Regions from separate parts of the Massilia sp. S19_KUP03_FR1 genome, predicted to be linked through region 1. Evidence: predicted binding sites of a transcription regulator. Region 1 holds the regulator's gene; each other region holds the start of a gene.
What was found. The regulator LexA, encoded in region 1, represses DNA repair genes until DNA is damaged. The targets are predictions, from matches to a motif close to ACTGTATNNNNATACAGT.
Positions count from the first base shown of each region.

Region 1 (10,448 bases):
CTGGATGGCGTGCGTCAGGCGCGGCCAATCCTCGTCGTTCAGGCGGCCGGTACGCAGGCGGTGCTGGTCGAGCTGGCCGACCGAGCCGAGCATACGCATGGCCAGCTGGGTGCCGCCCATCTCCATCGAGAACACGGCCACCGGCAAGCCGGCTTCGATGGCGACGTTTTCGCCGATATTGAGCGAGAAAGCGGTTTTACCCATCGATGGACGGCCCGCGACGATGACCAGGTCGCCCGGCTGCAGGCCCGAGGTCATGCGGTCGAGGTCGATGAAGCCGGTCGGCACACCGGTGATTTCACTCTGGTTGTCGCGACTGTAGAGCTCGTCGATACGCTCGACCACTTGGGTCAGCAGCGGCTGCACCGGAATCCAGCCCTGGGCGCCGCGCGAGCCCTGCTCGGCGATGGCGAAGATCTTCGATTCCGCCTCGTCCAGCATTTCCTTGACCTCTTTGCCCTGCGGATTGAACGCGTTGCCGGAAATTTCGTCGGCCACCGTGATCAGTTTGCGCAGGATGCCGCGGTCGCGCACGATCTCGGCATAGCGGCGGATATTCGCCGCCGACGGCGTATTTTGCGCCATCGCGTTCAGGTATTGCAGCCCGCCCACTTCTTCGGACTTGCCGAGTTGGGTCAGCGCTTCGTACACGGTGATCACGTCGGCCGGTTTGCCGCCGTTGATCAGGCGAATGACTTGTTCGAAGATGATGCGGTGGTCGTAACGGTAGAAATCATCGGCGTGCATGAAGTCGGCGATACGGTCCCACGCTGCATTATCGCGAAGCAAACCTCCTATAACGGATTGTTCGGCTTCAATCGAATGCGGTGGAATGCGGAGGGAATCGACTTGCGGATCTGCGGGGGCGTTCATGGGCGGCATTATACCGCCTCCGGGTAGACCGAAGTCGCAATCGCGAGATAATTGCTGAGAAGAAGGTAACTAATTGGCAATGGCCGCGAATCGCAGAGCGAAAAAAAGCCGGGCAAGCCCGGCTTCTTCGCTACTGCGTGTGAAACAAGCTTACGCTTGCTCGCCCACGACAGCGATGGTGATTTCAACAACCACGTCGGTGTGCAGAGCAACTGCAACCGGGTGCTCGCCAGTGGTCTTCAACGGACCGGTTGGCAGACGCACTTGCGCTTTTTCGACAGCGAAACCTTGCTTCGTCAACGCTTCAGCGATGTCGGAGTTGGTGACCGAACCGAACAGACGGCCATCAACGCCGGCTTTTTGGCCGATGGTGACAGTCATGCCGCTCAGTTTTTCGCCTTCGGCTTGCGACGCGCTCAGTTTTGCAGCGGCGACTTTTTCCAACTCGGCGCGCTTGACTTCGAATTCGGCAACAGCCGATGCGGTGGCGCGGCGGGCCATGCGTTGTGGGATCAGGAAGTTACGTGCGTAACCGTCCTTGACTTTCACGACGTCGCCCAGGTTGCCGACGTTGACTACTTTTTCTAACAGAATGATTTGCATAGTTCTCTCCAGGATTATCTGACTTGGCTAAATATCGTTGCCGATATTAAGCGTGGTGCAGATCGGTGTAAGGCAGCAGCGCGAGGTAGCGAGCGCGCTTGATGGCGGTGTCAACCTGGCGCTGGTAGTGCGCCTTGGTGCCGGTCAGGCGGGCTGGCATGATCTTGCCATTTTCCTGGACGAAGTCTTTCAGGGTGTCGACGTCTTTGTAGTCAACTTGTTCCACGTTTGCTGCGGTGAAGCGGCAGAATTTCTTACGCTTGAACAGTGGGTTCTGTTGTTTGCGCTTCTCTTTGAGCTTGAGCTTGTTTTTGTCGAACTTTTTACCGAATGCCATTTGAGGCTCCTGTATCTAAATGATGCGTCGCCAGTTTAATCAGGCGGCGGCACTGAAATCAATGATGTGAAACACCAGGGCTTTGCTGCTGCGATTCTTCTTTGCTACAAATCCCGTGAACTGATGCACTGCGCCCAATTCAGCCCGTGAAAACCGCCCGGATATTTCCCCTGCGGCCAACGCTGCCATTTCAAACTCGACCAGTCGTTCCACCCCTGCTTCGACCTGTTGCGAACTGTGCGACAGGGTGGCGGACACGATGGGCACGCCGGCCGGGGTATAACGCAATACGTCGCGCTCTAAAATGGTGGCTACAAACTGAAGCTGGTTCACTGCCTTGCTACGAGATTGCTGCTTGAATTACGCTGCGGCTGGCGCCGGCGCTGCGACAGGAGCCGGGGCTGCTGCGGCTGGTGCCGATTCCGAGCGGTGGCTCTTGGCTGCGTCTTCACGCTGTACCGACTTCATCATCGGCGAAGGAGCCGTTTCGGCTTTCTTCAGTTTGACGGTCAGGTGGCGCAGCACGGCATCATTGAATTTGAAGGCGGTTTCCAACTCGACCAGGGTGTCGTTGTCGCATTCGATGTTCAGGCAGATGTAGTGCGCTTTAGGCAGCTTCTGGATCGAGTAAGCCATCTGACGACGGCCCCAGTCTTCGACGCGGTGAATGTTACCGCCGCGTGCAGTGACGCTGGCCTTATAACGTTCGATCATCGCCGGGACTTGCTCGCTTTGGTCCGGGTGGACAATAAAAACGATTTCATAGTGACGCATTCAGTACTCCTTGAGGACGTTTAAACAAATGCCCACCTCGGCGTCAAGACGAGTGTGGGAAGGGAAAGCCGGCGATTATAACCCGGATGGGGACTTTGGGCTAGTGATGATGTTGCACAATATCCTTCGGCAACCTGCCTCAGCACGTCATCCTCGCGCAGGCGAGGACCCATAGCATGCCGCCGGAAGCCATCAACTGTGTGACTTCGGCAGCGTGTTATAGGACCCCGCCTGCGCGGGGGTGACGGTGGAAACCGTTTATTGCACAGAGTGTGAAAAAAAGCCACGAATTCCCTTGCATTGCCCGAAATACTGTACAAAAATACAGTCTGTCCATATAACCAGTCTTTAGCCCCATGATCAAGCTCACTGCACGGCAGGAACAAATTCTGAATTTGATCCGCGAAGCCATCGAAAACACCGGCTTTCCCCCGACCCGCGCCGAGATCGCCCGTGAACTGGGCTTCAAATCGGCCAACGCGGCCGAAGAACACCTGCAAGCGCTGGCCCGCAAGGGCGCGATCGAAATCGCCCCCGGCACCTCGCGCGGCATCCGCCTGATCGGCGCTTCCGTGGAAACGGTCGCGATCGTCCCTGCCGCCATCATGATGGCGCTGCCGCTGGTCGGGCGCGTGGCCGCCGGTTCGCCCATCCTGGCCCAGGAACATGTGGAGGCGACCTACAACGTCGATCCAGCCATGTTCGCGGCCAAACCCGACTTCCTGCTGAAGGTACGCGGCTGGTCGATGCGCGACGCCGGCATCATGGACGGCGATTTGCTGGCGGTCAAAAAAGTCGACAGTGCCAAGAACGGCCAGATCGTCGTGGCGCGCATCGGTGACGACGTCACCGTCAAGCGTTACCGCAAGACGGGTTCCCTGGTCGAGCTGCTGCCGGAGAACCCCGACTTCAAAATCATCCGGGTTGACCCGGAAGACGAGTTCGCGCTGGAAGGGCTTGCTGTAGGGCTAATGCGCAGCTGGAACTGAGGCGTGCGTGACGACATCACGCTCTACGGCGCACGCGCATCGGGCCATGCCTTCAAGGTGCGCGTGTTGCTGGAAATGGCGCAGTTGCCGTACACATTTCACGAGATCGACCTGAGCCAGGCGCGCGCCGCGCGGCCCCAGGCGTTTCGCAATTTATCGCCACATGGCGAAGTGCCGGTGTTGTTGCACAACGGGCGCATTTACGCCCAGTCGAATGCGGTCCTGCTGCACCTGGCGGCGCACAGCGGCGTACTGGAAGGCGAGACTGCCGCCTTGCAGGATGGCGTAAGCCAGTGGCTGTTCTGGGAAGCAAACCGGATCGGCTTTTCCCTACCGAACCTGCGGCACGCAGTGCGCGGCGGCGGCGTCGATGCGGCGGTTATGGCGATGCTGCGCGAGCGTTGCAATGCAGATATTTCACGCATGGATATCGAACTGGCGGATGGCCGGGATTTTATCCTCGGCGCCGCGCCGACCATCGTCGACCTGTCGATGAGCGCCTACCTGTTCTGGGCTGACCAGGCACAGGTCGCGCTGCCGCTGCATGTGGCCGGATGGATCCAGCGCATCAGCGAGCTGCCAGGCTGGCGCCATCCAGACAGCTTCTACGCTTGATGTCCGTGAAGGCATCACCGAAGTCGGCCAGTGAATCACGCGCCACATCAGGCCGGCAAATAGTGCATTTGCTGGCGTAGCCATGCCAGGAAAGCGACGCGGCGCGGATCGGTCTCGAACGGTCGCGACGACAGCAGGAAGTACGCGGACCCGTCGCGCATGAAGCCGAACGGCGCAACCAGGCGTGCGCTGCCAATCTCTTCCTGCGTCATGAAGACCGAGCCGATCGCCACGCCCAGACCGGCACAGGCAGCTTGCAGCGACAGATAGAAATGCTCGTAGGTCTGGCTGCCGCTATGGCTGGCGCTCGTGGCGCTGACGCTGCGCCAGTTTGGCCAGGCGCTCTTGCGCGACGCCGTGTGCAGGATTTTTTGCGCGGGCAGATCGAGCTGGCGCCGTTTCAGCAGCGTCGGCGCGCAGACCGGTCCCACCCATTCATCGCACACCTTTTCCGCATGCAGCTCCGCGCTCCAATGAAAGTCGTTGCGGCGCAAGGCCACGTCGACCCCGTCGCGCTGAAACGCCACCGGGCCACCCGACGCAAAGATGTGCAGCGGCACCTCCGGATAGCGCCGCGCAAAATCACCCAGCCGCGGTATCAGCCATTTCATCGAAATCGTCGGTTCGCATGACACCACCAAGGGCGCCTGCCGCGCAGGCTCACGCAATGCCTGCACGGTCGCGTCGATCCGTTCGAACGCGTCCTCGGTCACGGCGCGCAAGCGCTCGCCCTGCGCCGTCAAAAACACGCCCCGGTTGCGGCGCTCGAACAATGCAATGCCCAAGGTCTGTTCGAGCAGGCGGATCTGGCGACTGACCGCGCCATGCGTCAGGTTCAGCTCGTGGGCGGCTTTGACGAAACTGCCAAGCCTGGCGGCGGCTTCAAAAAAACGCAGTGTGTTGAGCGGTATTTGCCTGGCCATCCGTCAGTTTTTCTCACGCGTTATGGAGACGATACATCGCTATTCAGCCCCCGGCATTATATCCATAATTTGTCGCCAGAAAGATTCCCCGAAATTGTATCGGCGGGGCGCGCGCAATTGCCACTACTAACGAAGGAAAGAACCATGACCGAGCTCGTTGCTGTTGCACTGATTACTATCCTGGCCACCATCAGTCCGGGTCCGGATTTCGCGATGGTGACGCGAAACAGCTATCTGTATGGCCGCAATGCCGGGCTGCTTGCCGCGCTCGGCATCGCGCTCGGTGTGCAGGTCCATGTGTTTTACACGATATTTGGCATTGCTTTGATCAGCGCGCATTCACCCTGGTTATTCACCGTGATTAAAATAGCCGGCGCCCTGTATTTGATCGTCATCGGATGGAAGACGTTTTCCAATCAATCGAAACTGACCATCGACCTGCACGCCGACAGCACGGTATCGCCCATTACATTGCTCAGTAATGGTTTTCTGACCAACGCATTGAATCCGAAGACGACGCTGTTTGTCGTCAGCACCTACACCCAGGTCGTGCAAGCGGCGACGCCATTGCCGATCCAGTTCGGCTATGGCTTGTTCATGTCGGCTACCCACTTTTTCTGGTTCGCGCTGGTCGCGCTATTTTTCTCGCAACACGCGTTTCGATCCCGCATGGTCAATCACCAGAAGGTGATCGACAAATTGATCGGCGCGCTTTTAATGGGGCTGGGCGTATCGCTTGCGTTTGCTAACCTGAGCCGTTGAAGCAGCGCGGGGTGTGGTCGGCCACGGCAAGATCTTGCGCGCCGTCGGGAAATGGCGCAGCAATTAAACGTCGAGCGCGGCGCCGAAATCGGCCAGCAAATCGGCCGTCTCTTCAATGCCCACCGAAACCCGGATCAGCGACTCAGCGATGCCCATGCTGGCGCGCCGTTCGGCGCCCATCTCGAAGAAGATGGTGTGCGCCACCGGAATGACCAGCGTGCGCGTGTCACCCAGGTTGCTGGCCGGAATACCCACCGTCAGCCGGTTCAGGTAATCGAAGCAATTGATCCCGTCTTTCAGTTCAAAGCTGAACAGGGATCCGCTGGCGCGGAACAGTTTGCGCGTCAAATCATGCTGCGGGTGCGACGCCAGGCCGGGATAATGGACCGCCGCGACCCGGTCGTCCGCTTCCAGCATCTGCGCCAGCGCCAGCGCATTCGCACAGGTACGCTCCATGCGCAGCGCCAGCGTTTCGGCGCCCACGGCAATCTGGTGCGCCGCGTCCGGGCTGAGCGACGCGCCGAAATCGCGCAAGGCCTTGGCACGCAGCTGCGCCATGCCTTGCTGGCTGGCCGGCTGCTTGCGGAAATTCGGCGCGATGTTCGGGTAAGCGCTCCAGTCGAACAGGCCGGTGTCGGTCAGGCTGCCGCCCAGCGCCATGCCGTGGCCGCCAATCGACTTGGTCAGCGAATTGATGACGATGCCGGCGCCCACCGTTTTCGGGCGGAACAACCAGGGCGTGGTCATCGTGTTGTCGACCACGTACAGGATGCCGCGCTCGCGGCACAGTTCGCCGATGCGGACCAGGTCGGCCACCTGGGTGCGCGGGTTGGCGATGGTTTCCACAAACACCATGCGCGTGGCCGGCGTGATGGCGGCCGCCACGTTGGCCACATCGGTGGCATCGACAAAGGCGACATCGACGCCCTGCCCCGCCACCGTCTGCCACAGGCTGTTGGTGTTACCGAACAGGAAGGCGGACGACACGACCTGGTCCCCAGCGCGCAGCAGCGCCTGGAACAGCGCGCCGATGGCTGCCATGCCAGTGCCGAAGCACAGGCTGGCCACGCCGTCTTCCATCTTGCTGATCTTGTCTTCCAGTGCCGACACGGTCGGGTTGCCCTGGCGACCATAACGGAAGCCCGGCTCCTTGCCCTGGAACACTGATGCCAGCTGGCGCGCATCGTTGTAACCGAACGCGACCGACGTGTGCACCGGCTTGTGCAGCGAGCCGTGCTCGATCACCTTGCGGCGGTCGTTGTGCAGGATCGTGGTGGTAAAACCATAATGCAGTTTTTCCGGCATCTCATTTACTCCGCAGTGGCAATCGCCGCATTCAGATTGAGCTGGGTGCGCACGGTATCTTCCGGCAGCGCCTTCTTTGGATTATGACGGGCATTTTCCAGGCGATCCAGGTATTCCGGCGTTACGTCGCCGGTCACATAAATGCCGTCGAAACACGATGCTTCGAAACTCTGCAGCACCGGATTCACGTCCGAAATGGAGCGTTTCAGGGCATCGATATCCTGATACACCAGGCGGTCGGCAGTAATTTCGCGGCACACTTCGTCGGTGCTGCGGCCGTAGGCGATGAGTTCGTCGCGGGTCGGCATATCGATGCCATACACGTTCGGGAACAGCACCGGCGGCGCGGCGGATGCGAAAAACACATTGCGCGCGCCGGCTTCGCGGGCCATTTGCACGATTTCGCGGCTGGTGGTGCCGCGCACGATGGAGTCATCCACCAGCAGCACGTTTTTGCCCTTGAATTCGGAACCGATGGCGTTCAGTTTCTGGCGCACGGATTTGCTGCGGATGGCTTGCCCTGGCATCAGGAAGGTGCGGCCGATGTAGCGGTTCTTGATAAAACCTTCGCGGTATTCGATGCCCAGTTTCAGCGCCAGTTGAATCGCGGCCGGACGGGACGAATCGGGAATCGGCATGACCACGTCGATTTCGCCGGTGCGAAATTCGGCGCGGATTTTATCGGCCAGGTATTCGCCCATTTTCAGGCGGGTGGCGTACACCGAGGCGCCGTCGAGAATCGAATCCGGGCGCGCCAGGTAGACATATTCGAAGGCGCAGGGATTGAGCGACGGGTTGTCGGCGCACTGGCGTGCGTGCATGACGCCATCGTTATCGATGAACACGGCTTCGCCCGGCGCGACATCGCGCAGGAAACGGAAACCAATGCCTTCCAGGGCCACCGATTCGCTGGCCACCATGTATTCGGTGCCGCTGTCGGTTTCGTTGACGCCGATGCACAGCGGACGAATGCCGAACGGGTCGCGGAATGCCAACAAGCCATGGCCGGCGATTTGCGCGACCACGGCGTAGGCACCCTTGATGCGGCGGTGCACCACGTTCATCGCTTTAAAAATCGATTCCGGATCGAGCGACAAACCGGTGGTGGCTTCCTGGATTTCGTGGGCCAGCACGTTGAGCAACACTTCGGAATCCGAATCGGTGTTGATGTGGCGGCGGTCATTGCGGAACATCTCGAGTTTCAGTTGTTCCTGGTTGGTCAGATTGCCGTTGTGCGCCAGCGTGATGCCGAACGGCGCATTCACGTAGAACGGCTGCGCTTCTTCTTCGCTGGACGAGCCTGCGGTCGGATAACGGCAGTGGCCGATGCCCGAATTGCCTTGCAGCGCGCGCATGTTACGCGTGCGGAACACGTCACGCACGAGGCCGTTCGCCTTGTGCATGGAAAACATGCTGCTGTGATTCGTTGCAATACCTGCTGCATCCTGGCCGCGGTGCTGCAACAGCAGCAATGCGTCATACAACAGTTGATTGACGGGTTGGTGAGATACGACGCCGACGATGCCACACATGGTGCACTCCTAAAAGCTGGGACGGACAAAAAAATAAAGCGAATCGAATAAATCTAATAACGAACGTACTGCGCCAGGGCAGCAGGCAGGAAGGGTTTGAGGGTGCGCGCACCGGATTCGGCCAGTGGCGAGAGCAGCGCGTCTTTCCAGAAAGCCTGTTTCGGGATCGCGGTCATCCCACACAATATGACGACGGCGAGCACAATTACAATGCCGCGCGCCAATCCAAATAAACCGCCGAGGCCGCGGTCGGCCAGCGACAGGCCGGTGGCCGAGACCAGCGCGCCGATCATCATCGACGCCAGCCCCATCAAAATTCGTACGCCCAGAAACAGCGCCACATACGCCACCATCAGGCGGCCCGCGTCGCCCGGTATCGCGTCGGGCAACAGCGGCGCCAGTTTCGCGCCGAAGGCATTGGCCACGATGAAAGCGACGATCCAGCCCAGCAGCGACAGGATTTCTTTCACCAGTCCGCGCAAGGTGCTGATGATGACCGATGAAATGAGGACGAACAGCAGCAGATAATCGAAAATCGTCACGCCGGCTCACTTCAATACTGCTTGCGTCATTTTGCCGGGACCATGGTGCCGGGCAGACCCATCGCGCTGAGCTTGGCACGGGTTTTTTCCGCTTCATCCTTGCCGAACGGCCCCACCCGCACGCGGATGACGGAGGCGCCGGATGAAGCGGTGCTTTTTTCGGTGTACGAGCGCAGCCCGGCGCCGGCCAGCCTGGCCTGCAATTCCGTGACTTTTTCCTGGCTGGCTAGGGCAACCACCTGCAGCACGTAGCGCTGCGAAGCGCTGTCGACTGGCTCGTGCGCCACCCTGGCCGGTTTGTCTTGCTTGTCTTCGAGGATGGCCAGGGCCCGCGAACTGTCGGTGCTTTTCGCGGCCAGCGGATGGACATCGTGTTTCTCATCCGGCTTGAGCGGCTTCGGTTTGTCCGGCTTGACCGGCTTGTCCAGCTTTTCTACCTTCTCGACCTTGGCCACTTTCGGCTCGGGTTTCGGTTCCACTTTGACCGGCGCCGGCTCGTCGCGCAGTTCGGTATCGTACTTGGACACCTTGCGCGGGGGCTCCACCCTGGCCGGAGCCGTGACGATCTCTTCGCGCTTGTCGAGGGTATCGGCAGCATCGACCGGCGCGGGCGCGGCCGGCACTGGCAGCGGCGCGGCTGTTTCTTTGGACGGAATCTGGATGGCGATGTCGCCGTTCAAGGGCTTCGGCTCCGAATCGAGCAGCATCGGAATGCCGATGGCAGCGGCCAGCGCCAGCGCGATGGCGCCCACCAGGCGACGGCGCGCGCGCTTTTTCTCGGGCAGCACTGGATCGGGCGCATCCTTGCGACCACGCCCGGCGGCCGCGCCCGCGTTCGAGGCGCGCTTGGCACGGGCCTTCTCGCCGATCGCTTCGTCTTCAGCGCGGGAGAAGTGGCCGTCATCCTGGCCCAGATTCTGGGCCATTTTGTCATGCTTGTTTTTTTTGGAAGAAGAGAACAAGCCCATGCGGTGTATTTTCAGTGAAGAGTGGATTTTCGAGCCGCCATCACGCCGGCGACGGTATAGAACGATCCAAAGACCACAATTCTATCATTCTCCCCGGCACGACTGACCGCGTTTGCAAATGCAGCAGCCGGATCGGGGAACGTGTTGACGGTAAATTCGCCTGGCCTGGCGTCGGATTTGGCGCCGCCCAGCGCCATGTCGGCGATGCGCGCGGCCAGTAGCGCA
Region 1 covers NZ_JAQQPS010000002.1:245,824-256,271, reverse strand. The annotation lists gene V6M87_RS02850 (replicative DNA helicase) at 1-873, opposite strand, end outside; gene rplI (50S ribosomal protein L9) at 1,024-1,476, opposite strand; gene rpsR (30S ribosomal protein S18) at 1,523-1,813, opposite strand; gene priB (primosomal replication protein N) at 1,853-2,146, opposite strand; gene rpsF (30S ribosomal protein S6) at 2,174-2,587, opposite strand; gene lexA (transcriptional repressor LexA) at 2,944-3,576, shown strand; gene V6M87_RS02820 (glutathione S-transferase family protein) at 3,580-4,191, shown strand; gene V6M87_RS02815 (LysR substrate-binding domain-containing protein) at 4,239-5,114, opposite strand; gene V6M87_RS02810 (LysE family translocator) at 5,259-5,876, shown strand; gene V6M87_RS02805 (cystathionine gamma-synthase family protein) at 5,940-7,181, opposite strand; gene purF (amidophosphoribosyltransferase) at 7,187-8,713, opposite strand; gene V6M87_RS02795 (CvpA family protein) at 8,767-9,255, opposite strand; gene V6M87_RS02790 (SPOR domain-containing protein) at 9,282-10,181, opposite strand; gene folC (bifunctional tetrahydrofolate synthase/dihydrofolate synthase) at 10,235-10,448, opposite strand, start outside.

Region 2 (10,448 bases), on a different contig from region 1:
TGCGCGTCCGGCAAGGGCTCGACGGCCTGGTAGGCCGGCAAGCCGCTGCGCTTGCCAATCACCAGGGCCAGTACAACGGGCACCACGATCAGCGGCGCAGCCAGCGCGAGATACTTCCACTTACGCTGCAAAAAGGACAGCTGCGCGTGCACCAACTGGTGCGCATCGGCGCGTGCATTGCTGACCCGGCGCGCATTTTGCCAGCGCCATTGCGTGACCTGCTGGCCGGTCCGGCGTCGCCACAGTTGCAGCACATTTGCAACGGCATCACGTCCGGAAGGGAAAAATGCCAGCCAGATTCCCGTACAAGCCACAGAAAGATAAAGAAGGGCGAGAAAAATCAGCATCCGAATCTCCAGATTGTTTCTAATCGGAACTTCCACGCCCAATATTAGGAGTAACACCGTGCGCCCATCAGACGAAAATCAACATGGCTCCACGCGCCCCAATCTGCTGTCCGGCGCGCGTCGCCATGTCGGCGGCGATGACAATATCCTCGAACGGCTCGAACGTGATTCCGCCCGACATGCGTCGGGCAACCGCAGCCGTGCGGCCTGGTATGCGGCCGCGGCGTCGCTGGTGCTGTTGCTCATTATCGTGCTGGCCTGGACGGCGTACGACAATGCCAGCACCGTGCGCGTCGTCCCCATGACGCGCGTTCCTGACAGTGGCGCCGCGGTAAGCGCGCCGGCCATGCCGGCTCCGGCATCCATCCTGGGGCCGGCGCTCGTGCAGGTGCCGGAAACGCCACCGCCAGTGCCCGTTGCCCCGCAAGCCAGCGCCGGGGCGCCGCTGCCGCCTCTCGTTTTACTCCCTCGCCATGAAGCGACTGCCGGCAAAGCGCTGACGTCAGCACCTCCCAGGACAGCCGGGCTGGCGTCGACGGCGGCGCCCGTGCCAGCCAGGCCCGCAGTCCGCGCCAGTCTGGTCGCCGCGCCGGCGGCAAGCGCAGCGCGCCCTGCCCCGCGCCCCGTGGCGGCTGTGCGCCAGCACAAGCCTGGGAGTGGTCCCTTGCAAGCCGATGCCGACGCGGATACCGATGTCGCCCTGCTCTCCGCGATCATCATTCATGACAGCGCGCACGCTGAAGAAAAGGCACAACTGGAAGCGGCGGCGGCGTGCACGCGCGCTGGCGCAAAAAAGTGTCCGGGACGTCCCGGCAGTCGTGCCGCTCTGGCGAACTGAACGCCGGGCGAAAAACCACGCGCGGCGCGGGAATCGTGGAAATGAACTGGGTAAAACCGCGTTGACAGCGCTATACTGTATAAAAGCACAGTTGTCAGCCAGTTTGCCCCATTTTCCCGCCATGATCAGAGTTCTTGAGAACGCGTTTTATTACCTTGATAATTTTCAGCGGGTGCTGGACTGGATAGGCGAACGGTACAGCGACTTGCTGACCGAAGACGAGCACGCGTTTATCGCCACCTTCCCCACGCTGCCCCAGCCGGCACGGGCATTGTTTGTCCGCATGGTCATGCGCAAGGGCGAGCTGTTCCGCGCCACCAAACTCAACTATCCCGAAATCGGCTGTCCGGTCGCTGCCGCCGAAGCGCTGGCACCGACCGGCTGGATCGGCGCCGACCCGGTCATCTCGCTCGACGAATTGTTCAATTTACTGACGAAACCGGAACTGGCCGCGGTGCTGTGCATGCCGCGCCAGCAACGGGCCGCGCGCAAGCTCGACCAGCGCGATTTGCTGCGCGCAACCGTCGGCGACGCCCGCCCCTTTTCGGCGTGGTGCAACGCTGGCGCCGCCGCTCATGCGCCCGGCAAGCTGGACGACCGTGCCTATCGCATCCTGGTGCAACCCCTGTGTGACCGCCTGCGCCTGATTTTCTTTGGCAACCTGAGCCAGGACTGGACCGAATTCGTGTTGTCCGACCTCGGCGTATTTCAATATGAACAGGTCGATATCTCGCAGGCCTCACGCGGCTTTCGCAGCCGCCGCGATATCGACCACTACATGGCACTGCACAGCTGCAAACAGCGTTTCGCCGCTGCCGAACCGGCTGCCGACGTGTTGCAGGCGCTGCCCACCGAACCATTCGATAACGACTGGCTGGAAAGCCGGCGTGAAAAACTGCTGTTTCAAATTGGCCAGCACTTCGAACGCCAGCAAGACTGGCCCGGCGCCCATGCGGTGTATGCGCGCTGCCGCTTTCCCGGGGCGCGCGCACGCGCCATCCGCGTGCTGGAAAAAGATGCGCAGTTCACAGGCGCCCAGGCCCTGCTCGAACAGGCCCAACAGGCGCCCGAAAGCGAGGCCGAGCGCCAGCACTTGCTGCGCATGGCGCCGCGCCTGGCGCGCAAACTGGGTCTCGTCAAACCGGCCAAACCCCAGGCCACGCCGGTCGAACGGCTGGATTTGTGCCTGCCCATGCCACGCGCCGGCTGGTGGGTCGAAGGCGTCGTGCGCGATCATCTTGCCAATGACGACGCGCCCGTGTTCTTTGTGGAAAATGCGCTGATCAATTCGCTGTTTGGCTTGCTCTGTTGGCAAGCCATCTTCAGCGCGATTCCTGGCGCTTTTTTTCACCCATTCCACCGCGGGCCAGCCGACCTGTACAGCGCCGATTTTTTCCAGCGCCGCGCCATCGATTTTGCCGCCTGTTTCGCTCAGCTCGACGACGAGCGCTACCGCGCCACCATCTGGCGCAATTTTGCCGCCAAGCGCGGTATCGCCTCGCCATTCGTGGCTTGGGAATGCCTCGATGAAAAACTGCTCGGCCTGGCGCTCGATTGCATCCCGGCGGCACACCTGAAGAAATGGTGCCAGCGCATTTTGCAAGATGTGAAAGCCAATCGCACCGGCTTTCCCGATCTGATCCAGTTCTGGCCCGCGCAGCGGCGTTACAACATGATCGAGGTCAAGGGCCCGGGCGACCGCCTGCAGGACAACCAGTTGCGCTGGATCGACTACTGCACCGCGCACCAGATGCCGGTCGCCGTCTGTTACCTTCAATGGGCACAGCAAGCGTGAGTGGCCGCGATCAGATGGCCGCTTACGTCGTGGCGGTGCGCGCCTTGTGTGAATTTACCGCCAAGGTGGGCGACCTCGACTTGCGCTTCACGCCTTCTCCCACGGCGCAGGAAGGGATGGCCGGCCACGGCATCGTCACCGGCCGGCGCGGTGGCAACTACCAGACTGAACTGAGTTTGTCAGGCGACTTCGGCCCGCTGCACGTGCGCGGCCGCGCCGACGGCTACGATCCGGACCAGAATCTGATCGAAGAAATCAAGACCCATCGCGGCGATCTGGCCCGCACGCCCGCCAACCACCGGCAACTGCACTGGGCCCAGGTGCGCGTCTACGGCCATTTGCTGTGCGCCGCGCGCGGCCTCGCCGAAGTGAATCTGGCGCTGGTCTACTTCGACATCGGCAGCCAGGCCGAGACGGTCCTGCGCGAAACCCGCACGGCCACCGAGCTGGCTGCGCTGTTCGCCGCCCAGTGCACGCGGTTTGTGGCCTGGGCAGAACAGGAACTGGCCCACCGGGCGGCGCGCGACACGGCATTGACGACGCTGCGCTTTCCTCATGCCAATTTCCGCCCCGGCCAGCGCCAGCTCGCCGAAAACATCTTCAAGGCGCAGGTGGCGGGACGCTGCCTGCTGGCGCAAGCGCCCACCGGTATCGGCAAAACAGTCGGCAGCCTGTTCCCGGCGCTGAAGGCAGCGCCGGCGCACAAGCTCGACAAGATTTTTTTCCTGGCCGCAAAAACGCCGGGGCGCCAACTGGCGCTCGACGCCGCTGCCACGATCACCGCCAGCGATCCGGCGCTGCCCTTGCGCGTGCTGGAACTGGCGTCACGCGACAAGTCATGCGAACACCCCGATAAAGCGTGCCATGGCGAATCCTGCCCCCTCGCACGCGGCTTCTACGACCGCTTGCCCGCTGCCCGCGCTGCCGCACTGGGCGTGCGCGTGCTGGACCGGGCCACCCTGCGCGACGTGGCCCTGGCGCATGCTGTCTGTCCGTACTATCTCGGCAGTGAAATTACGCGCTGGAGCGATGTCATCGTGGGCGACTACAATTATTATTTCGATGGGGGCGCCATGCTGTACGGCCTGGCGCAGGCCAACGGCTGGCGCGTCAGTGTGCTGGTCGACGAAGCCCACAACATGGTGGCGCGCGCCCGCTCGATGTATTCCTGCACACTCGAGCGCGTGGCACTCAAGGCAGCCAAGGCTGTCGCACCGGCGATGCTGCAAAAAGCGCTCGACAAGCTCGATCGCGCCTGGGGCACGCTGGTCAAGGCCAACCCCGTGCCCTACCAGGTGCTGCCGGCCTTGCCCGACAAGCTGCTCGCGGCCCTGCAGGTGGCTGTCAGCGCCACGACCGAACTGCTGGTCGACGCCACCGCGCCGTTGGAACCCGCGCTGCAACGTTTCTATTTCGATGCGCTGCACTTCACGCGCCTGGCGGAGTCGTTCGGCCCCCACTCCTTGTGCGACCTGGCACCCGCCGAAAGGGCCGGCTCGACACTGAGCATCCGCAACATCGTGCCGGCCCATTACCTGGCGCCCCGCTTTGCACAGGCCCATTCGACGACACTGTTTTCTGCCACCCTGAGTCCCTGGAATTACTACAGCGACGCACTCGGCATGCCAGCGAGCACCGGCTGGATCGATGTCGCCTCCCCGTTCCACGCCAGCCAGTTGGCCGTTCACGTCGTCGACCGCATTTCAACCCGCTACCAGCATCGCGCCGCGTCGCTGGCGCCGATTGTCGCGCTGATGGCCCACCAGTACGCCGACGCGCCGGGCAACTACCTGGCGTTTTTCAGCAGCTTCGATTACCTCGAACAGGTTGCCAGTCTGTTCGCCGAGCGCCATCCAGAAATTCCGGTCTGGCTGCAGGCACGCCGCATGAACGAGACCGAGCGTGCGGCATTTCTCGCCAGCTTTACCGAGGACAGCCGTGGCATCGGCTTTGCGGTGCTGGGTGGCGCGTTCGGCGAAGGGATCGACCTGCCCGGCGCACGCCTGGTCGGCGCATTTGTCGCCACACTCGGGCTGCCGCAAATCAACCCGGTCAACGAACAGGTCCGGCTGCGCATGCAGGCGACCTTTGGCGCAGGCTACGACTACACCTATTTATATCCCGGCATCCAGAAGGTGGTACAGGCGGCGGGGCGCGTCATCCGCACCGAGTTTGATCGCGGCGTGGTGTACCTGATCGACGATCGCTTTGCGCAGCCGGCCGTGCGCGCCCTGCTGCCTGCCTGGTGGGGACTCGATACGGATACCGTCAGCGCAACAGCTGCCTGAGCTTCGGGTAACCGGTGCGGCTGACGGGAAGGCGCGCGCCGCTGTTGAGCACCGCGCAATACGTATCCTTGGTCACCGGCTCGATCCGCGCCACCGCGCGCAGCGCCACGATCCACGAGCGGTGGATGCGCACAAAGGCGGCGGGGTCGAGCTGGCTTTCCAGCTCCGACAGGCTGGCATGCTTGAGCCAGGACTTGGCGCCGACCGTGATGTTGATGTAATCGTCCTGCGCCTCCACTGTATCGATATCGGCCGCCGGCACCACGTGCACCTGCGCGCCGTCGCGAATCAGCACGCGCGTAACGGGGCCGTGACGCTGTGCAGCGTCGGCCAGCATCGGTCCGGCGTTCGCCGGCGCGCGTGCGCGGGCATGCGCGAGCGCCTGGTCGAAGCGCGCCTGGCTGAACGGCTTGAGCAGGTAATCGATGGCGTGCACCTCGAAGGCGCGCAGGGCGAACTGGTCGAAGGCGGTCACGAACACATACTGCACTTTCGCGCCGGCCAGTTCGGCCACTTCGAAGCCATCGAGCTTGGGCATCTGGATGTCGAGGAAGACCAGGTCCGGCGCCAATTGTGCGATGGCCTTGACCGCTTCGAAACCATTCGCGCATTCGGCCACGATCTCGATATCGGCATGCTGGCGCAGGTACTCGCGCAGCACGACACGCGCCAGGTGTTCGTCGTCGACGATGATTACGCGCATGGTTTCTCCCCGGTTTGCGCCGGCAGCGTCAGCTCGACGCGAAAGTTGGTGTCCGTCCGGCGCCAGTGCACGCTGGCAAGGTGGCCATAATCGGTCGCAAGACGGGCGCGGACATTGGCCAGGCCGACGCCCTGCCCGCGTGTCGGTGCCGGTGATACATCAAGATCGACATCGTTGTCTACCACGACGCGCAAGATCGATCCAGCCCGGGTGGCGGTGACCCGCACGCAACCGCCCTGCGGCAGGCCGCCGATGCCGTGCTTGACGGCGTTTTCAACCAGGGGCTGGAGGATCATGGGCGGCAGCAGACACGCGTCGGCCCCGACCCCGCAATGCGGCTCAAAGCGCAGGCGCGTGCCAAATCGCACCTGTTCGATGGCGACGAAGTGGCTCACCAGCGCCAGTTCCTGCGCCAGCGTCACCTTGCCCTGTGCCTCAAGTCCCAGGCTGTGGCGAAAAAAATCGGCCAGGCGCAGCGTCATTTCACGGGCGCCGGCCGGGTCGAACGCGGTCAGCGCGCTGATCGAATTGAGGCTGTTGAACAGGAAGTGCGGATCGATCTGGGTGCGCAGCATGCGCAACTCGGCATCGCGGGCTTGCAGTGCCCGCTCCAGTTCGCGCCGCTCGGCCCGGCGTGCGCTGGCGTATTCAATGACCAGGTAGTGCAGCACGGCAACAACCGTATAAAGCAGCATGCCGAGGCCGAACATGCCCATGAGCAGACGGCGGCGCTCAATGCCCAGGTCGATCATGCCTGGCGCGAGCATCAGCCACAGGTCCTGCCAGGCGATGCCGGCGGCGCTCCACAGCATTGCCGCGCAAGCCGCAGCGAGTATAAATACCGGCACGATCATGCCCGGACTGCGGCTTGCCAGCGGATAGGCGCGACACAAATAATAAGCCGAAAAACCGATGGCGCTGCCGTACACCAGCGTGAGCGGCACGGCAAACAGCAAGGATGCGCTCAAGCTAGCGCCACCGCCCAGGGTAAGCAAGGCACCCAAGCCCGCGCCCAGTATTATCCATGCTGCGCCCGCAAGCAGAGCGCTGTACCGGGTCTCTAGTCTCGCTTGCATCAATTACGAATCTCGACACCACCCATGATGGCATAGCCGCGGATGACCAGGCGCTTGCGGTTGTCAGGTGCCGGGACGGTTTTTTCGTCGAAGCCGCCCAGGATCGGCGTTCCTTCCAGCACGACGGTCCAGTCGATCGGGCATTTGATGGTAATCCCGCCCATCACTGCGAAGACATGGATGACGGCCTCGCCGTCGATCGACGCCTCACGCATGTCGAGCTCGCAGCCGCCCATGATCGCCGTAATTTCGCCCCCCCGCAGCTTGCGCGTGGCGACCCGGCGCTGGAAGCCGCCGAGGATCGCGGTCACGTCGACGTAGTCCTCCTGTTCTGTGCTGTCCTTGGCGAGCTTGAGCGTTTCCTCGCGCCGCCCGGATGGGCGCAGCAACACCGCCGCGCCGAGTGCGACCAGCGCCAGCGGCCACAGCGCGCGCCAGCTGATATAGAAAAAACCGAGGCGGTTGAGCAGCATCACGACGCCGGCCCCTGCGAGGGCGGCGCCGACCAGCAGGCTATTGCGGCTGCCACTATCGCAAATCTTGACTACGCCGACCACGAACAGCACCAGAGGCCAGAATGGCAAAGCGTGACGGAAATTGACGATGTCCAGGTTATCCAGGAAAAACAGGATGCCGAGGCCAATGGCCAGGACGCCCAGCACGACCTGGCTCGACCTGCCGCGCGGGGATCGTTCAGAGCGCATTCTTGTTCTCCTTCGTGATCGCGTCCGCGACCGTTTGCCTGCCGGCCAGGCGCTGGTGCAGAACCGGGCGCAGCAGCATCGTGATCCCCCAGCCGATCAGCAGGGCAGGCCAGCTATTGCTGAAGTTGATGCCATACCATCCTTCAAAATTGGCGAAGAGCCAGAGGCCAATGAGCATGGTCCAGCATCCTGATGAAACATCGCGCGGCGACGCCGGGTCGGTCATGCGGATCAGGCCGCCGACCACCAGCATCAAGGGCCAATATTGCCACACGTCCTGCATGGCGACGATATCCATCTGGTCGAGGAAAAAGACCGTACCGAGGATGATCAGTGAAACGCCGACCATGGTCTGGCTGCGGCGGCGGGAAATGTGCGGTGACACGGCGACTCCTGTGGTCTCAACAGGATTGACAATAGCGCGCCTTCGAAGTGCAGAAAAGGACATTTCGGCGAATCGCGTATGCGTGTCGGTGGACTGCGAAAATATCGGCAAACGACCTGGTGTGGCAGGCAAGCCCTGCGGGCAAAAAAAAGCCCGCATCGTTGCCGAAGCGGGCTTGCGGGCCTGGCCGTACGGCGAACCGATCAGGCTGCGGCTGGCTGATTCTTTACCTGGTTGCGGTACTTGGCTTTCGCTTCAGCCTGCTTGACCGCTTCTCGCGCAATATTCATACGCTTGATGGCTTTCTTTTCTTCATATCCGCGGTGTTGGGCCTCGTCCTTGTTACCGATGCGATTGGTCATCTTATTTCTCCTAGATTACATTTATAAAACAGCTGACGCTCATTTGCGACCGCTGCCGTTAGCGAACTTAAGTTCGGGAAACATCAACGGCCAACCGAGGCGGCGCCGGATCTCTTCCGGCGCCGGCGGCGGGCGTCGTTCGCGCCATCGCTGCGCCAGATAAGCCCGCACCAGGTCTTTCGGTGGATAAGTAATCGTAGACATCACAGCCTCCGCGATGGCGCACCCGCGATCGGGTGCGCTTCTGCAATCTGGTGCCGATCCTCGAGGCGACCGGCTAACCTGCTGAGATATTTGGCTGGCCACACAGTCCAACCGTGGCGCCTCACTCACACAGATCGATCTTACGTCAGCGCGGCCGCGCCTACCGTTAGATGACGCACACTGGCGCAACTCATCACTAAAGATGCTGATCCTTGCCTCGCTGATGTGATATTCCGCAATATCTCATCACGCGCGATTTGTTTTTAAAGAATTAATTCCAAGAGTGCTGTTGACACTTGTCAAACCGGTTATTTCATCCGAGCGTGATAATAATTTTCAACGCAACGAGCGATTATTAAAAAGCTTCCCGGACAATTCTCCAACGTTGATTTTTCTCATAAAAATTTTATTGATTTCATAGACTTAGCCAATTACCAGCGCTTTATCCAGCGCCAAACATATTCTACTCACCAGCCACCGCATTAATCACCTGTCTTTTATTGCTCCTTCGACGCGACGCACGCCATGTCCAACTCACACGCTAATGTATTGATGCAATTTTGTGCTGGCATGGTTTCACTACATCGCACCACGAAAATCGCCGTCATGGTCATGGCAGACCTGTTGGCGCTGCCGTTCTGCTTTCTGATTGCGATGATGTTACGCGGCGGCGACCTGAAGCTGGCCATGCACTACGGCCCTGCTTCATATGTCCTGGTTGCGGTGGTCACGATCGCAGCGTTCTCCCTGTCAGACCTCTACCGCGCAGTAATCCGGTTCATCGACCAGCGCTTGCTGAGCGTCACAGGCCTTGCGCTGGCGATTGCCGTGCTGTGTGCCTATATTGTCCTGTTTGCCATCAACGACGAAATATTCCCGCGCAGTGCCCTCGCCATCTACTGGTTCATCGTCTTCTCCTATGTCGTCACTTCCCGCATCGGTATCCGCAATTTCCTGCGCAACCACAGCGCGCGGCGGCGCCCTCATTGCGAGCCAGTCGCCATCTATGGCGCAGGCGAAGCAGGCGCGCGGCTGGCGCTCACCATGCGCAACAGCGATGAATATCGTCCCATGTGCTTCTTTGACGACAAGCATTTGCTCAACGAGCGCAGCATCGCCGGACTGCGCGTCTTTCACACTGACCGGCAAACAGAAATCGTCGGTGCCCTCGGCATACGCTCGATCGTCATCGCCATTCCCACCGTATCACCAGAACGTCTGCGCGACATCATGCAACGGCTGGCGCAGCCTGGCGTCACCATCAAGATTTTGAGCCGGCTGGTCGATCTGGCCGACGACAAGGTCACCCCGCGCGATTCCATTCGCGAACTCAAATTTGAAGACTTGCTAGGCCGCGCGCCGGTGCCGCCACGCATGGAGCTGTTCGCCAGCTGCGTGCGGGGCAAGAACGTTCTGGTCACAGGCGCCGGGGGTTCGATCGGAAGCGAGCTGTGTCGGCAGATCGCCACGCTGGCGCCGGCGCGACTCCTGTTGCTGGACCACTCGGAATACGCGCTGTACACCATTCGCCAGGAACTCGCGACGCGCTTTCCGGAGGTTCAGGTCGAGGCGCACCTGGGTTCTGTCTGCAACAGCGACCTCGTCAACAGACTGATGCAACAGTGCGAAGTCAATACGATCTATCACGCCGCCGCTTACAAGCACGTCCCGTTGGTAGAGGCCAATATCGTTGAAGGCTTGCGCAACAATGTGCTGGGAGCACAAGTCATCGCCAGCGCAGCCGCC
Region 2 covers NZ_JAQQPS010000022.1:17,312-27,759, forward strand. The annotation lists gene V6M87_RS21580 (M15 family metallopeptidase) at 1-347, opposite strand, end outside; gene V6M87_RS21585 (hypothetical protein) at 406-1,185, shown strand; gene V6M87_RS21590 (VRR-NUC domain-containing protein) at 1,307-2,980, shown strand; gene V6M87_RS21595 (helicase C-terminal domain-containing protein) at 2,995-5,268, shown strand; gene V6M87_RS21600 (LytR/AlgR family response regulator transcription factor) at 5,249-5,971, opposite strand; gene V6M87_RS21605 (sensor histidine kinase) at 5,962-6,939, opposite strand; gene V6M87_RS21610 (LiaI-LiaF-like domain-containing protein) at 7,047-7,751, opposite strand; gene V6M87_RS21615 (LiaF transmembrane domain-containing protein) at 7,741-8,136, opposite strand; gene V6M87_RS21620 (hypothetical protein) at 8,340-8,498, opposite strand; gene V6M87_RS21625 (hypothetical protein) at 8,538-8,702, opposite strand; gene V6M87_RS21630 (polysaccharide biosynthesis protein) at 9,228-10,448, shown strand, end outside.
Region 2: a site for LexA is predicted at 1,260-1,277, ahead of V6M87_RS21590 (VRR-NUC domain-containing protein). Genes of this name have one in related genera too.

Region 3 (10,448 bases), on a different contig from region 1:
CCACCTTTGCCGCGGCCGCCAGCATGGATCTGGGCTTTGACGACCCACACCTTGCCGCCCAGCGTTTCAGCTGCTTTCACAGCCTCTTCTACGGACATGCACGGAATGCCGCGCGGAACCGTCACTCCGTACTGCCGGAGGATTTCTTTGCCTTGATACTCATGGATCTTCATGCTGGCTTCCCTTCTTCTGTTACTGATTGAGAAATACGATTAGATGGAACTGCAACTACTTGTTCACCGCCGGGCGCAGCTTCGGCCCAACGCGGGTAAAACTTGGCGACTGCGGGACCGTCGACACGCAGGGCGTGGCAGCGGTCGAGCTGGAACGGACGTTCCGTCGCAGGGGTTTCAACATTGTCGACGCCTTCATGGGTCGAGAGAACTTCGTTGGCGTACGCCTGCACGGCGGCGGTCGGTAAAACTTGCGCCAGTTCGGTCAGGTGGGTACAGCCGAGCACGCCGTGGAGGCGGTCTTTCAGGTGTAATCGGAAATGCTGCATCAGGTTCAGCCCCACCAGCGCCTGGTAGGCCGGACCAATCGTGTTGCACATGCCTGGATAAGGCACGGCATCCGAGGCGGCGTCGGCCGCAACGATGTTGAAGGCGCGGTCGATCGTGATGCGCAGCTTCAGGTCATGGATGGGGTCGCCAGCGGCACGCAGTCCCGAGGCCAGTTGGATAGCGCGCGTCTTGACGTCGCGGATATTGGCATCGAGATCCCACAGTCCATCTTCGCGCGAGTAGGCAGCGACTTCGATGGTGCGCGTGTGCCGGAGCGTGCGCGGTGCGGGAGGTGACAAAGGCATAAAGAACAAAACCGGCGGGGCGGTAGTAAGTGTGTGCAGCCGTGTGCAGATGCACGTCAACGCAGTTTCTACGATGACAACCGCTCATGCGGCGCTGCTAAAACCCCAAAAGTTTAGCACATGCGTCGGTCAGTTGCACTGCAACATAGTATGCACGACAGATTCCCGGAGGGATCACACCAGATATTCGTTCTGGTGATAAGCAATATCACTTAGATTGGAAGCAATGTGCAGTATCCGCCGATACTGCTTTCTGGTATGTTTCCAAGTAGAACTAAAGCGAATAACGAACGGAGACCTGTCGGGAATGTTATGTTGAAATTTTACAGTTGCATGCTTGGTGTCGCCGTGCTGACAACCGCGCTGCCTGTGGCGGCCCAAATCTATAAATGGACCGATGCGCAAGGCAAGATCCACTACAGCGACTACGCTGGCGACGCCAGCGCAGGCCGTTCGACCCAGATCCGCGTGACGCCCGCGCAGCCAGCAGGCGACGCGCCACCGGCGCAAGATTGGCGCGTCCGGGAAGCAGAATTCCAGAAGCGCCAGCGCATGGCGGCGACCCCGGAGCCGCGCTTTCCGACGGTGTCTGCGCGTAGTGGGAGTGCGTCAGATCTCAGCTATCGGAGTGAGAAGCCGGGCGCAAAGTGCGGGCTGGCACGCGATATATTGAGTGGCGCGGCGCAGCATACCAATCGCAAACCGACGGACCAGAACGACCGCGATATCGCCACGAACGACATCAAAACATTCTGCCGCTAGAGCGACACGAACCAGACAGGTGGGAGGCAAAACGCCAGCGCGCAGCGCCATTCACGGATGAGGAGCAAATGACTTGATCAAGTCGTTTGCGGCGAATGACGCTCCGCGCTGACGCCTTCGCGCCAAGCTCAAGCGTCGTCGTGGTCGCCGAATGTTTCTTCCAGCCCCTGCATGGCCACGCGCGCTGCCCGTTGCGAAAAACCGCGCTGCAACAAGAACCGCATCTGCTTGCTGCGCTCGGCAGCGTCCGCAGCGACGGTGCCGAACTTGCGCCGCCACACATCAGAGGCGCGCGCCGCTTCGCTGTCTGCCAGGCCGGCCTTTAAACCAGCCAACGCTTCGCCGTTCACGCCATGGCTTTGCAGTTCGGCCATGATGCGGTTGTTGCCGAACCGCGCAGAGCGGCGGTTGAGCAGGGATTCGCAGAAACGTTCCTGCGACAGCCAGTTATTCTTTTCCAAAAAGTCGAGCAAGGCGTTCACGTCATCGCCCTCCTCGGCGTAGCGGGCCAGCTTGCGCCCAAGTTCCAGACGGCTGTGCTCTCGCATCGACAGATAGCGCAAGGCACGGCCTTTGAGGCTTAAGGCCGGACCCCGCATGTTGACTTATTCGGCAGCGGCAGGCGCAGCAGCGGCAGATGCAGCAGCAGCAGCCTTGGTGGCCTTGGCCGACTTGCCCGTCTCTTCAACTTCGCCCGGACCTGGCGGGATCTCGCGCACGCCCAGTGCAACGCGCACCTTGTTCTCGATTTCACGGGCCAGGGCTGGACGCTCTTTCAAGAACAAACGCGCATTGTCCTTGCCTTGACCGATGCGCTCGCCGTTGTAGCTGTACCACGAGCCGGACTTCTCGACGATTTTGTTATCGGCGCCGAGATCGAGAATTTCACCCTCACGGGACGTGCCTTCGCCATACAGGATGTCGAAGTGCGCTTCCTTGAATGGCGGCGCGATTTTATTCTTGACGACCTTGACCTTGGTTTCGTTACCGATCACTTCGTCGCCGGACTTGATGGAACCGGTACGGCGAATATCCAGGCGCACGGACGCGTAGAACTTGAGCGCGTTACCACCGGTGGTGGTTTCCGGGCTGCCGAACATGACGCCGATCTTCATGCGGATCTGGTTGATGAAAATAACCAGGGTGTTGGTGCGGTTGATGGAACCGGTCAACTTGCGCAGCGCCTGCGACATCAAACGTGCCTGCAAGCCTGGCAGCGAATCGCCCATGTCGCCTTCGATTTCGGCGCGTGGCGTCAAGGCCGCGACCGAGTCGATGACGATCAGGTCGACCGAACCGGAACGCACCAGCGCGTCGGTGATTTCCAGCGCCTGCTCGCCCGTGTCCGGCTGCGAAATAAGCAGTTCGGACAGGTTGATGCCCAGCTTTTGCGCGTAACCGACGTCCAGCGCGTGCTCGGCGTCGATGAAGGCGCAGGTGCCGCCCAGCTTTTGCATTTGTGCGATGGTCTGCAGGGTGAGCGTGGTTTTACCCGACGATTCCGGACCGTAGATTTCGACGATGCGGCCGCGTGGCAAGCCGCCCACGCCCAGCGCGATGTCCAGGCCAAGCGAGCCGGTGGACACGGTCTGCACTTCTTCGACCGGGGTGTTGGCATCCATGCGCATCACGGAACCCTTGCCGAACTGCTTTTCGATCTGCGCCAGGGCGGCGGCCAGAGCCTTGCCCTTCTCTGCCGCGTTGAGGTTGGTTTTTTTATCGTCCATTATTTTCTTTCAGTATCGGAGATGCCTAGATAGGGTGGATGCGCCCGAATTCAATACCCACCACTGTATAAACAAACAGTGGTTTTAGCAAGTGCTATTTACGTCCGATGTGACAAAAGCTCGCTATGTTGCGGAAGATGAAACACAATATGCATACTGCAGTCTAACCAGTGATGGCACAGAGGGATCCGATGCGCATTTTGCTCGCCGAAGATGATAGCGTACTTGCCGATGGATTGACGCGCTCCTTGCGCCAGTCCGGCTACGCGATTGACTGCGTCAAGAATGGCGCCGACGCCGACACGGCGCTGTCCACCCAGGAGTTCGATTTGCTGATCCTCGACCTGGGCCTGCCGCGCCTGTCGGGACTGGAAGTACTGCGCCGCCTGCGCGCGCGCGCTTCCAACCTGCCGGTGCTGATCCTTACCGCCGCCGACTCGATCGAGCAGCGCGTCAACGGCCTCGATCTGGGCGCCGATGACTACATGGCCAAGCCGTTTGCCCTGTCCGAACTGGAAGCACGGGTGCGCGCGCTGACCCGGCGCGGCGCCGGCGGCGGCCCCACCGTCATTCGTCACGGCCCGCTGGCCTACGACCAGGTCGGGCGCTCGGCCTATATCAACGAGCAGATGCTAGACCTGTCCGCGCGCGAACTGGGCCTGCTGGAAATTTTGCTGGCGCGCAGCGGGCGCCTGGTGTCGAAAGAGCAGCTGGTCGACCACCTGTGCGAATGGGGAGAAGAAGTCTCGAACAACGCCATTGAGGTGTACGTGCACCGCCTGCGCAAAAAAATCGAGGTGGGCGGCGTGCGCATCGCCACCGTGCGCGGCCTGGGCTATTGCCTGGAAAAATTCGCCGAACCGGTCCGGCCGCCACAATCCGACGTGCTTCACTCCGGCAAGTGATCCGGCGCAATCTCGACCAGCACCCCGACCCCATCCTGGCGCCGGAAGAAAGTTACCAGCCGCCCAATCCGGAGCCGGACGAAAGCATCCAGCACTCGCTGTTCGGCGAAATCCTCGACTGGATGCTGGCCCCGCTGCTGCTGTTGTGGCCAATGAGCATTGCCATTACTTACCTGGTGGCCAAGTCGATCGCCAATCAACCGTTCGACCGCGCGCTCGAAGACAGTGTCACCGTGCTGGCCCAGCAAGTCCATGAAGTGGCCGGCAAGGTCACGGCGCGCCTGCCCGGCAGCGCGCGCGACATCCTGCGCGCCGACGACGTCGACAATGTGTACTTCCAGGTGGTCGGACCACGCGGCGAATACGTCGACGGCGACCGCGACCTGCCCGCCCCCACCGAAGAAGAGCGCTATCCCAGCGGCACGGTGCACTTCCGGAATGCCACCATGCACGGCGCGCAGGTGCGCGTCGCCTACTCCTGGGTCGCCTTGCAGCCGCTGGCCGAAGGCGCCGAAGTCGACCCGAGAAGCGCGCTGGTGCAGGTGGCCGAAACGCTGGACAAGCGCGCCGGCCTCGCCAACGAAATCATCAAGGGCGTGATCCTGCCCCAGTTCATCATTTTGCCGGTGATTCTGGCGCTGGTCTGGTTTGCGCTGTCGCGCGGCCTGTCGCCGCTGGCCGAACTGCAGGAGAGAATCCGCGCGCGCCGCCCGGACGACCTGTCTCCCATCGACGCCCGCCAGGTGCCGGAGGAAATTTCTCCGCTGGTCGGCTCGTTCAACGACATGCTGGCGCGCCTGGAGCAAACCATCGACATGCAAAAACGCTTCATTGCCGACGCCGCGCACCAGATGAAGACGCCGCTGGCCGGCATGCGCATGCAGTCCGAACTGGCGCTGCGCCAGGTTGATGCCCAGGAGATTCATCGCTCGCTGGAGCAATTGGCCACCAGCAGCGAATCGGCCACGCGCCTGGTCAATCAGCTACTGGCGCTGGCGCGTGCCGAGCACCAGCCCAACGCCGGCCTCGCCTTCGAGGAAGTCGACCTGGTGGCGCTGGCCCGCAGCACCGTGCAGGAATGGGTGCCGGCCTCGTTTGCCGGGCGCATCGACCTGGGCTTTGAAGCGCCGCCCGGCGCGCTGGTGATCGCGGCCAATGCGTTGATGCTGCATGAATTGCTGTCGAACCTGATCGACAACGCGCTGCGCTACACGCCGGTGGACGGCAGCGTCACGGTGCGCGTGCGGCGCATGGAAGACGACGTTTTACTGGAAGTGGAAGACACCGGGCCGGGCATCGCGCCCGCCGAGCGCAGCCGCGTCTTCGAGCGGTTTTACCGCATCCTCGGCAGCAGTGCGACCGGCAGCGGCCTGGGCCTGGCCATCGTGCGCGAGGTGGCCCAGCAGCACAATGCCGAGATCGACCTGTTCGACAACCCGCGCAGTACCAATAAAAAATATCCCGGCAGCCTGTTTCGGCTGACCTTCCCCCCTCCCGTTCCCCGCGCCGACGATGCCTGACCTGCCTGATCCCACCCAACGGCGCGCGCGCCTGCTGACCGCGCGCGCCGCGCACTGGCGCACCACCCGCCGCGTGACCGCGTTGCTGCTGGCGATCTGGCTGGCCACCAGCTTCGGCGCCGTCTGGTTCGCGCGCGACCTGCAGAATTTAAGCGTGTTCGGCTGGCCGCTCTCCTTTTATATGGCGGCGCAGGGCGCCTCGCTGATCTACCTTGCCGTCATCGGCGCCTATGCCTGGTTGATGCGGCGCGCCGATGCGCGCTATGTGCAAGCGCTGGAAGGGCAGCCATGAACAAGGCGCAACGCTATTTCCGCAAACTGCGCCGTTACTATCTGTGGTTCACGGCCTGCTTCGGTGCCTTTCTCATTGCGCTGGCCGTGCTGGAAAAGGAAGGCATGCCGCGCCTGTGGATCGGCTATCTGTTCATGTTTGCCACCATCGTCCTGTACGCCACCATCGGCGTCATCAGCCGCACGGCGAATGTCACCGAATACTATGTCGCCGGGCGGCGCGTGCCGGCCCTGTTCAACGGCATGGCCACCGCCGCCGACTGGATTTCGGCAGCCAGCTTCATCAGCCTGGCCGGGGGCCTGTACCTGCACGGCTTCGATGGCCTGGCCTACATCATGGGCTGGACTGGCGGCTATTGCCTGGTGGCGTTGTTGATTGCACCCTACCTGCGTAAATCGACCCAGTTCACCATCCCCGATTTTCTGGCGGCGCGCTACGGCGGCGGCGCCGGCGGACGCGGTGCGCCGGTGCGGGCGATGGCCGTGGCGGCCACCATCATCGTCTCGTTCACCTATGTGGTTGCGCAAATTTACGCGGTCGGCCTGATCGCTTCGCGGTTTACCGGCGTCGATTTTTCGGTGGGCATTTTCCTCGGCCTGGCCAGCATCCTGGTTTGTTCCTTCCTGGGCGGCATGCGCGCCATCACCTGGACCCAGGTGGCGCAGTACATCATCATCCTCGTCGCGTTTTTGATCCCGACCATGTGGCTGTCGGTCAAGCACGCCGACAACCCGGTGCCGCAGGTGGCTTACGGCGCGGTGCTGCCCAAGCTGGCCGCGCGCGAAGCGCAACTGGTCAATGACCCGAAAGAAACCGAGGTGCGCCACCTTTTCCGCGACCGCGCCGATGCCTTCAGCGCCAGGCTGGCGGCACTGCCGGCCTCGTGGGACGTGGGCCGGCGCGAAGCCCAGCGCCAGCTCGACGCGGTGCGCCTGCGCAATGGCTCGCTGTCCGAGCTGCGCGCCGCCGAACGGGGCCTGATTGCGTATCCCAAAACGCCGGCCGATGCGGCCCGTCAGTGGCGCGAACAGCGCGACGCCAACCTGGTTCGCGCCCAGATTCCCGAAGCGCACGCGACGCCCTTCCCCGGCCCGGATCGCGCCAGCTCGGATATCCGCCGCAACAATTTCCTGGCCCTGGTGCTGTGCCTGATGCTGGGCACGGCCGCCCTGCCGCACATCCTGATGCGCTCGTACACCACGCCGTCGGTGCAGGAAAGCCGCCAGTCGGTGTTCTGGACCCTGTTCTTCATTCTGCTGATTTATTTGACCATTCCCGCGCTGGCGGTGCTGGCCAAATACGATCTCTACACGAGCCTGGTTGGCAGCGATTTCACCAATCTGCCCAACTGGATTTCCTACTGGGGCAATGTCGACAAGCTCAATCCCCTGATCAGCATTGTCGACGTAAATGGCGACGGCATCGTGCAGCTGGCCGAAATTGCCATCGACGGCGACGTGCTGGTGCTGGCCACGCCGGAAATCGGCGGCTTGCCGTATGTGATCTCCGGCCTGGTGGCGGCCGGCGGCCTGGCGGCAGCCTTGTCGACCGCCGACGGCTTGTTGCTGGCCATTTCGAACGCGCTGTCGCACGACGTCTATTACAAGATGGTCGACCCGAACGCGTCGACCCAGAAGCGCGTGACCATTTCCAAATTGCTGTTGCTGGCAGTCGCTTTTATTGCCGCTTACGCCGCGTCGCAAAAACCCGCCGATATCCTCTCCCTGGTCGGGGCGGCGTTCTCGCTGGCGGCGTCGCTCCTGTTTCCGGCACTGGCGGCGGCGGTGTTCTGGAAGCGGGCCAACCACGTGGGCGCGATCGCCGGCATGCTGACCGGCTTTCTGGTCTGCATGTTCTACATGCTGCACACCAACCCGATCCTGGGCGGCAGCGCGGCCGCACAGTGGTTTCATATCGCGCCCATTTCGGCCGGCGTGTTCGGGGTGCCGGCCGGGATCCTGGCGCTGGTGCTGGGCAGTCTGCTGACCCGGGCGCCGGATCACGCGGCGCATGGTTTGCTCGACCATATCCGGGCGCCCGAAGAAATAAAAATAACGACCGGGATTTACAAATAAATATCGATTAGGCACTTGTTATATGGCAATCTAGACGGCATCACTCACGAGGGAATGCCATGCCGTCCTTGCGCCATATCTGTCTGTTTCTGCTCCTTGGCGCCGGCATGGGCTTGGCGCTGGCGGCGCCAGCGCCGATGCCGGCAAGCAGGGTACCTGTGGACGTCTTTTTTGCGCACGCATCGTTCGGTGGCGCCGTGCTGTCACCCAACGGAAAGTCTCTGGCGGCACGCGGGGTCGCAAAAAATGGCCGCCAGGTGCTGGTCGTGATCGACCTGGCCACGCGCGACGGCACGCTTGCGGCGGCTTACAACGATGCAGATATCCGGCAATTTCAATGGGTCAATGACGAGCGCCTGGTGTACACGCTGGGCGACCGCCAGCTGGCGGAAGGTCAGCGCGTGCTGGCGCCAGGCCTGTACGCAGTCAACCGCGACGGCAGCAAACCCCTCCAGTTGGCCGAACGGGATGCCAGCTTTGTGCGCGAAGGCAGCCGCCTCAAGAACAATATACTGCCTTGGCATACCTACCTGATGGCGCCGGGCGCACAGGACACCGACTTCATCTATGTCTCCAGTCCCGCCTGGGACGACAGCGGCTATGGCAACAATATCGAGCACGTCGATTTGCTGCGTCTGAACACCCTCACCGGCAGCGCGCAGGCGGTGCCGCGGCCCGGCAATACCATGGAATGGCTGCTCGACCAGAAGGGCCAGCCGCGCCTGGCAACCACGCGCAAAAAAGACGTCGCGTCCGTGTACTACCGCGATCCGGCTACCGATGCGTGGCGCATCGTGGCCAGTTACGACGCCTACCTGCCGGACGCCGCCGGCTTCGAGCCGATCGGTTTCGGGCCCGACGGCGCCCTGTACGTGACCAGCACGCAGCACAGCGACACCGCGTCCCTGCGCCGTTTCGACCTGGTCACGGGCCAGGTCACAGGCCAGGCGCTGATTGCCGCGCCCGGCTTCGATGTCGATGCCGAACTGGTGGGCAACCGCGCCACCATGCTGGGGGCGCGCATCAGCACCGATGCGCGCAGCATGGTCTGGTTCGATCCGGCCATGCAGGCGACCCAGGCGGCCATCGACCAGGCGCTGCCGGGCATGGTCAACCTGGTCACCGTGGCGGCAGACCCGGCCGCGCCATGGCTCCTGGTCGAGTCGTTTTCCGACAAAGTGCCATCGCGTTATTTCCTGTACAAGCGCGCAACACGCGAACTGAGCCCGGTCGGCAACAGCCATGCCGCCATCGACCCGGCCCGGATGGGCAGCCAGGAAATGGTGCACTACAAGGCGCGCGACGGCCTCGTCATCCCTGCGCTGCTGACCTTGCCTGCAGGCGGCGTGCGCAAAGGCTTGCCACTGGTGGTGCTGGTGCACGGCGGGCCGTGGGTGCGTGGTGCCACCTGGGGCTGGGATGCGCAGAGCCAGTTCCTGGCATCGCGCGGTTACGCCGTGCTCGAGCCATCCTTTCGGGGCAGCACAGGCCTCGGCCACCGCCATTTCAGTGCGGGTTTCAAGCAATGGGGGCTGGCCATGCAGGACGACCTCGCCGACGGTGCGCGCTGGGCCATTGCGCAGGGCGTGGCCGACCCGGCGCGCATCTGCATTGCCGGCGCCAGCTACGGCGGCTATGCGGTACTCATGGGCTTGATCAACGATCCTGCCTTGTACAAGTGCGGCGTGGAATGGGCCGGCGTGACCGATCTCGCCCTGATGTACAACGATGCCTGGTTCACCGCCGGTTCGGATGCCGACGACAACAGCCGCAAATACGGCATGCCGCGCTTGCTCGGCGACCCGGTCGCAGATGCCGTCCAACTGAAGGCCACGTCCCCCGTCGAGCAGGCCGCACGCATCACCCAGCCGCTGCTGATGGCCTACGGCGGCGCTGACCGGCGCGTGCCCATCGTCCATGGACGGCGCCTGTACAGCAAGGCCAAGGCCACCAATGCCCGCGTCGAGTGGATCGAGTATGGCAACGAGGGACATGGCTGGGGCTTGCCTGCCAACCGCATCGATTTCTGGACCCGCGTGGAAAAGTTCCTGGATAAAAATATCGGCGCGGCGCAGTAAAACTCGACCTGCACCACACACCGCATTCCCGGGTGCGTGGTGCAAAAAGCGCAGCCGTCGCTGTGCGCTCTGGAGTAAGCTGTGTTCTCCACCAAGGAGACTGCGCCCATGCCGACCAATTCCACCGGAAACGTTTTAGTTGCCCAAGGAGGCGGCCCAACCGCCGTCATCAACCAATCACTGGCCGGCGTGGTGCTGGCGGCGCGGCGCCACCCTGAACTGGGGCGTGTCTACGGCGCCCGCCACGGCGTGCGCGGCATCGTCGACGAAGACTTCATCGA
Region 3 covers NZ_JAQQPS010000008.1:217,253-227,700, reverse strand. The annotation lists gene sucC (ADP-forming succinate--CoA ligase subunit beta) at 1-173, opposite strand, end outside; gene V6M87_RS11295 (DUF2889 domain-containing protein) at 170-808, opposite strand; gene V6M87_RS11290 (DUF4124 domain-containing protein) at 1,121-1,570, shown strand; gene recX (recombination regulator RecX) at 1,699-2,169, opposite strand; gene recA (recombinase RecA) at 2,176-3,297, opposite strand; gene V6M87_RS11275 (response regulator transcription factor) at 3,489-4,202, shown strand; gene V6M87_RS11270 (sensor histidine kinase) at 4,199-5,722, shown strand; gene V6M87_RS11265 (DUF4212 domain-containing protein) at 5,715-6,014, shown strand; gene V6M87_RS11260 (sodium:solute symporter family protein) at 6,011-8,089, shown strand; gene V6M87_RS11255 (alpha/beta hydrolase family protein) at 8,149-10,167, shown strand; gene V6M87_RS11250 (6-phosphofructokinase) at 10,276-10,448, shown strand, end outside.
Region 3: a site for LexA is predicted at 3,360-3,377, ahead of recA (recombinase RecA). Genes of this name have one in related genera too.